Regions from separate parts of the Thioalkalivibrio sp. ALE20 genome, predicted to be linked through region 1. Evidence: predicted binding sites of a transcription regulator. Region 1 holds the regulator's gene; each other region holds the start of a gene.

Region 1 (2,262 bases):
GATGCGGGGCGTATCCAGCTCGGCGAGACGGCCGTGCGGGATCGCCACGCCATGGCCGAGCCCGGTGGAGCCCAGTTTTTCGCGGGCCGACATGGCTTCGAACGCGGCACTGGCCGCCAGTCCGTCCGCGGCCCCGTCCACCAGCAGATCGGCGAGGGTTTCCAGCGCTCGTTTCTTGCTGGAGCAGTCGGTTTCCAGTCCGATGCGCTCCGGGGTGATGAGCTCGGCCGGATTCATCGGCTTACTCGGGTTGTTCGCGGTTGCGCTGGGCGCCCTCGGCGCGATGATGATCCTTGACCTTCTCCTTGTGCTTGATCAGCTGGCGGTCGACCTTGTCGATCAGGCCGTCGATGGCGGCGTACATGTCATCGTGGCTGGCCTCGGCGTGGATGTGGTTGCCGCTGACCTGCAGATTCGCTTCCGCCTTGTTGTGCAGCTTCTGCGTCTTCTCGTGGTTCAGCACCACGTGCACGTCGATCACCTTGTCGAAGTGGCGTTCCAGCTTCTGGAATTTCTCGTTGACGTAGTCGCGCAGGGCGTCGGTGATGTCGACGTGGTGTCCGGTGAGATTGATCTGCATGGGTCAGGCTCCTTTCGGTTTGCTTCCGGTCGGCATGGCGGCCATCTGGCGGCGCTCGCTGGAGGATGGCAGGTTCATGCCCTCCCGGTATTTGGCCACGGTACGCCGGGCCACGTTGATGCCCCGATCCGCCAGGATCTGGGCGAGGCGGGAATCGCTGAGCGGTTTGCCCGGCGTTTCCTCTTCGATGAGTTCGCGGATCATGGCACGAATCGCGGTCGCGGAGCATTCCCCGCCGTCACTGGTGCCCACGTGACTGGAGAAGAAATACTTGAATTCGAACACCCCGCGGGGGGTGTGCATGTATTTCTGCGTGGTCACCCGCGAGATCGTGGACTCGTGCATCTCCAGGGCTTCGGCGATGTCGCGCAGGATCAGCGGCTGCATCGCCACCTCGCCGTGTTCCAGGAACCCCTGCTGGCGTTCGACGATCGCGCGCGCCACGCGCAGCAGGGTGTCGTTGCGGCTGTGCAGGCTCTTGATGAACCATCGCGCCTCCTGCAGCTGATCGCGCATGAAGGCGCTGTCGCGGGCATCGGAGACCTGGCGGACCATGCCGGCGTAGAGGTCGTTGATGCGAATGCGCGGGGCGATCTCGGGATTCAGGTCGACCTGCCAGCCCCGGTCGGTATGACGCACGTAGACATCCGGGACCACGTATTCCGGCGGTGTCTCGCTGATCTGGGCGCCGGGGCGCGGGTTGAGCGTGCGGATCAGGTCCAGCGCCGCGGCCAGTTCGTCGCCATCGCGTACGCCGCTCTGGCGCTGCAGGGCCTTGTAGTCACGCCGGGCAAGGGCGTCCATGCCGTGTTCCAGAAGCGCGCGCGCCGCCTCGCGCGAGGGCGCGTCCGGCGCCAGCTCGCCCAGCTGGACCTCCAGGCACTCGCGCAGATCCAGCGAACCGACCCCCAGCGGGTCGCAGTGCTGCAACCAGTGGCGTACGGCCTCGACCTCGTCGGTGTCGACGGGGGGTTCTTCACTCCGGCTGATGGTCTCGGCCAGGGTCTCGACGTCGCCCTCGAGGTAGCCGTCGCCGTTGATGGTGTCGATCAGGGCGGCGCCGATGCGCTGGTCGCGCGGGGTCAGGTGCGACAGATGCAGCTGCCACAGCAGGTGATCCTGCAGCCCGCCGCCGTCGTCGTCCGAGGTGTTCTCCAGCGGGTCGCGGTCGTCCAGACCGCGCGGGCTGGCGCTGGCGTCGTAGATGTCTTCCCAGCGGCTGTCGGTCACCAGCTCGTCGGGGATGACGTCCTCCGAGCCGCCGGCATCCACCGTTTCGCCGGTGCCGGCGGTGTCGCTGCCGCTCTCGCCGTCGTCGGTGTTCGCGTCGCTGTCGGTGTCCCCCGCGTCGGCACCGAGTTCGTCATCCTCGGCCTGTTCCAGCATGGGATTGCTTTCCAGCGCCTGCTGGATCTCGGCCTGGAGCTCCAGCGTGGACAGCTGCAGCAGCCGGATGGCCTGCTGCAGCTGCGGCGTCATGGTCAGCGTCTGACCGAGCTGCAGATTCAGCCCGGGCTTCAGCATGAGTTGGGAAAGGCGTTGGTCACCATAAGTGAATAGTAATCCCTTGCTGCGGGCTTGTGCACCGCCCGGGTGCGGCGGTCGGTGTCACAGGCGGAAGTTTTCGCCGAGGTAGACCTCGCGCACGCGGGTGTCGGCCAGCAGTTCGTCCGGCGTGCCCG
Region 2 (2,262 bases), on a different contig from region 1:
GCCCACACCTTGCACATTCAGTGCCAGGCCGTTTTTCTCCCCGCCCATGGAGACGCTGTCCACGCGCTGGTTAAGAAAGGTCTCCAGCGATTCGGTGCGCTCCCCGCTGCGCGCGGTCGCCCGGACCTCGTAGACCCCGGCCGGCGCGCGCTGGCCGTTGTCGGTCAGGCCATCCCACTGGAAGTCCTGCAGCCCGGCGCCCATCGCGCCGAGATTCATGCGCCGCACGCGCTCGCCGGCCCCGTTCATGATCTCGACCTCCACCGACTCGGCCGAGGCCCCCAGTTCGAACGCGCCGCTCATGCCGCCCTCGGGGCCCAGCTGGCCGAACTCCACCGGCACCAGCACGTCCTTGCCAACCAGATTTGCGCCCTGCACCGCCTGGTTCTGTCCCATCGACTGGGCGAAGCCCTCGAACGACTCGTTCAGCTGCTGGATCCCGGTGACGCTCGAGAACTGCGCCATCTGCGCGATGAAGTCCCCGTTTTCCATCGGCTCGAACGGGTCCTGGTTCTGCAGCTGGGTCGTCATCAGCTTGAGGAAGTCCTCCTGTCCCAGCTGATCCGGCCCGCCTTCCTTCTCCTGACGGTCTCGCTGGGCCTGGCGGTCAGTGCGAATCCCCGCCCCTTCCAGCATGTCGGGTGTCAGTCCGTTCATTTCCGGTCTCCTAGCCTTGTCCGCCCATCTGCAGCGTGCGCATCATCAACTGGCGGGTGGTGTCCATGACTTCAACGTTGGCTTCGTAATTGCGCGAGGCCGACATCATGTTGGCCATCTCCTCGACCACGCTGACCGCCGGGCGAAAGATGTAGCCATCGTCGTTTGCCTTCGGGTGATGGGGCTCGTAATGCATCTGCGGCTCGGCATCCGACTCCTCGATCCCGGCCACCCGCACCGGCGTCGCGGTACCGTCGCGGCTGGCCTGGTCCATCGCTGCCTGGAACAGCACGTGTTTCCCGCGATAGGCCTCCTCGGCGCTGCCGGCCGCCGTGTTGGCGTTCGCCAGGTTCGAAGACACCGTATTCAGCCGCGCCGACTGTGCCGTCAGCGCCGAAGCCGAGGTATTGAACAGATTGAACAGATCACTCACGGCAGTGGCCTCCCGTCAGGTTCAGCGATTGCCCCGGAAGGCATCGCGAATGCCGGAAACCCGGCGATTGAGAAATTCGAGGCTGCTCTGGTACTTGACCGAGTTCTCGGCGAACGCCGCCCGCTCCATCTGCGGATCCACGGTATTGCCGTCCAGAGACGGCTGCGAAGGGATGCGGTACTTGAGCTCGGCCCCGGTGCCCGCGGCAGCCGTCCCCGGATCCTGATGACCCGCGCGGGTCTGGCTGAGCTGAAGCTGGCCACCATCACCCGAAGCCGCCTCCAGCTGGCTGCGAAAATCCAGGTCGCGCGCCTTGTAGCCGGGGGTGTCGGCATTGGCGATGTTCGAGCTCAGAACCTCCATGCGCTGCGAACGCAGGTTCACCGACTCCGGCAGAATCCCGAGCGCCTTGTCCAGCGATATGCTCATCCCGTTCCGTCCGGCCCGCGCATGGCGGGCATCCGTTGCCTGACCACGACGATGCAATCGCCGTGCCATTGGCTGCCGGCAAAAGGGGAAAAAGGATAGGGAGGGACACCGGCACGCGGCCGGCCACGCGGCGAATCACCGCGCAGGGAACGAGCGCCGGGCCCGTTGCAGGCCCGGCGTGGAGGGGTTCAGCCCTTCAGCCGCAGGACCGAGCCGTACTCGGTGCGCACGGTTTCGTACGCCTTGCTGTAGGGCCCGACCGTCTCGGAAGCGCCAAGAAACAGATAGCCACCGGGGTTGAGCTGCTTCGCAATACCGTCAAGGACCTGACGCTTGGTCTCGGCGGAGAAATAGATCAGGACGTTACGGCAGAACACGATGTCGAACTTGCCCAGCGCCGCGTAGCTGTCGACCAGATTGAGTTTCTGGAACCGGCAGCGGCGCTGCACCTCGGGGATGATCTTGTGCCCCTCGGGCACGGTCTGGAAGAACCGGGACCGCCGCGACTCGCTCAGCCCGCGCACGATGCTCAGACCGTCATAGACTCCCTTGCGGGCGTCTTCCAGCACGCCCTCGGACAGGTCCGTGCCGAGAATGCTGACGGGCACCACCCGGCGCGGGCGCGAGGCCTCCCATTCCGAGACCACCATCGAGATACTGTAGGGCTCCTGGCCACTAGAACACCCGGCCGACCAGACCTTGATCGACGACCGAGTGGACGCCAGCTCCGGGAGGATCACGTG
Region 3 (2,262 bases), on a different contig from region 1:
CGGGTTCGAACGCCCCGGCCCCGGCCATGCGGTCGAGCACGCCGGTGCGGACCGTGCCGGCGTCCGCGCGGCCGTCGAGCACGGCCTCGACCACGCGGTCATGCGGCATGTCGGTGAAAGTCAGTTCGGCGAGATCCTCGCGCGGATCCACGCCGGCATCCAACAGGGCCTCGTGCCCGGCATGCCAGCCACCCAGCGAGCCCTCCTGTACCGCAAACAGGTGCTGGCCGGCGATGTCCTCCAGCGCGGTGATGTCGTCGCGGTCGGCGCGCGTGAAGATGACGCCGCCGAACAGCCGGACCGGTTCGCCTTCGTGTGACGCGATCAGTGTGGTCAGGCGGCTGATGCCGTGGGCGTATTCCAGCTGGACGTAGTGCCCGGTATTGGTGAGAACGAAATCGATCTCTTCCCCCGCAACCGCGTCTTCCAGCTCGGGGAAGTTCATCGCCCGCATGCGGAAGCGGGCGTCGAAATCCTCGCCAAGGCGTTCGGTCAGGTAGTCCGCGGTCGGTTGCCAGCGGGCCTCCGCTGCGCTTGCCTCGCGCACTGCGAGCACACCGATGTCCACTGTCGTGGCCCCATCCGGAGCGCCGGCGACCGCGCCCGGGAGGGACGGGAGCAGCATCACGGCCAGGACAAGGGTGCGGGGCAGCCATTGCATGCCGGTCAGCCTACTACGAACCGGGCGGTGGATGCTCGTTCGTGCAGACAAGGGTTTGATTCGGGAACCTTTCGTTCCCGCGAGGGGCAGGGAAATGCAGGGAGGGCAGGGAGGAAAGGCCGCCAGAGCCCCGCCCGTGCCATGACCACGGGCGGGCAAGGGGGCGAGTGGCCGGTGTTCACCAGCTCTTGTAGGGCAGGAACTTGCCGTTCCAGGTGATCTTCACCCGGTCACCCTTCGGGTCCTCGACCTTGTCGATGTCCATGGTGAAGTCGATGGCGCTCATGATGCCGTCGCCGAACTTCTCGTGGATCAGCGCCTTCATGGTGTCACCGTACACGTTGATCGCCTCGTAGAAGCGGTAGATCACCGGGTCGGTGGGGATGGTCTTGTCCCAGTGCTTGTGCGGGAACGCCTGCAGGGCCTTCGACACGTCGGGCCCGAGATCGAGAAACGCGGTGAGCCGGTCGGCCGCCTCGGCGTCGAGATGATTCATGCCGTAGCAGGCCGAGGTCACGTAGACCTCGTGCAGGCCGGTGGCCTCGGCGATGCCGGCCCAGGTCGCGGACCGGCCCTCCTTGGCTTCGAGGATGGTGGCGGTCATTTCGGTCTTGCTGAGGGTCATGGATGGCCTCCCGGTTGGTGTCGGATCAGTGTTGCCACCCAATGCTCTGCAGATCCCGTGCCAGCTGGACGCCGTTCACCGGATCCGCTCCGGGACGGCCGTACGGCAGCACGGGTCGGGTGAGGCGGACACTTTGTCCGCTCCCGTTGCGGACAAAGTGTCGACAATGTCCGCAACGGGGTCTCAGGCCAGTCCCAGTTTCTTCAGGCGGTAGCGCAGCTGGCGCGGGGTGAGGCCCAGGTCCATGGCGGCGCGGGTCTTGTTGCCGCCGCTGCGTTCGATCGCGTCCCGCAGCTGGTCGGCCTCGGAGGCGTGCACCCGGCGGTAGGGGCGGACGATGCCGGGACCGGTCGCCCCGTCGGGGTGCGCCTCGTTGCCGTGCGTGCCGGGAAAGGTCGGGGTGTCCGGCGATGGTGCGGCGTCCGGTTGCGGGGAAGCGGCGGGACCGGTGGCGTGCAGCCCCGGGCTGATGCGCGATTCCTCGTGCAGGATCTCGTCGATCAGGGCGGTGCCGATGCGGCCCTCGCTGGAGAGCAGCACCGCGCGTTCCAGCACGTTCTCCAGCTGGCGGATGTTGCCCGGCCAGTCGAAGGTTTCCAGACGCTCCATCACCCCGTCGTCCAGGACCACGTTCCAGCCATGGACGTGGGTGTAACGGTCGAGAAAGTGCCGTGCGAGCAGGCGAATGTCGCTGGCGCGATCGCGCAGCGCGGGCATGTGCAGCGGGATTACGTTCAGGCGGTAGAACAGATCGAGCCGGAATTCCCCGGCATTGACCGCTTTCTGCAGGTCCTTGTGGGTGGCGGCGACCACGCGCACGTCCACCGGGATGTCGCGCGATCCCCCGATCGGCTGCACGACCCGTTCCTGCAACACGCGCAGGATCTTGGACTGCAGCGCCTCCGGCATGTCGCCGATCTCGTCGAGGAACAGGGTGCCGCCGTCGGCCAGGGCGATCTTGCCGGTCTTGGCGCTG

What was found. Region 1 encodes sigma-54, which starts transcription at its own class of promoters, with help from an activator protein. Its sites were predicted from a motif close to TGGCANGNTNCNTGCTT; they were not measured.
Region 2: a site for sigma-54 is predicted at 1,571-1,587, ahead of flgB (flagellar basal body rod protein FlgB). Genes of this name have one in related genera too.
Region 3: a site for sigma-54 is predicted at 1,333-1,349, ahead of cynS (cyanase). Genes of this name have one in related genera too.

Annotation. Positions count from the first base shown of each region.
Region 1 is NZ_KB906472.1:389,006-391,267, forward strand. Features, by position in the region: gene F790_RS0105260 (PTS sugar transporter subunit IIA) at 1-237, opposite strand, end outside; gene hpf (ribosome hibernation-promoting factor, HPF/YfiA family) at 242-580, opposite strand; gene F790_RS0105270 (RNA polymerase factor sigma-54) at 584-2,104, opposite strand; gene lptB (LPS export ABC transporter ATP-binding protein) at 2,189-2,262, opposite strand, start outside.
Region 2 is NZ_KB906480.1:44,944-47,205, forward strand. Features, by position in the region: gene F790_RS0112075 (flagellar hook assembly protein FlgD) at 1-657, opposite strand, end outside; gene flgC (flagellar basal body rod protein FlgC) at 668-1,090, opposite strand; gene flgB (flagellar basal body rod protein FlgB) at 1,112-1,519, opposite strand; gene F790_RS0112090 (protein-glutamate O-methyltransferase CheR) at 1,708-2,262, opposite strand, start outside.
Region 3 is NZ_KB906477.1:78,847-81,108, reverse strand. Features, by position in the region: gene F790_RS0110610 (EAL domain-containing protein) at 1-661, opposite strand, end outside; gene cynS (cyanase) at 840-1,286, opposite strand; gene F790_RS0110600 (sigma-54-dependent Fis family transcriptional regulator) at 1,470-2,262, opposite strand, start outside.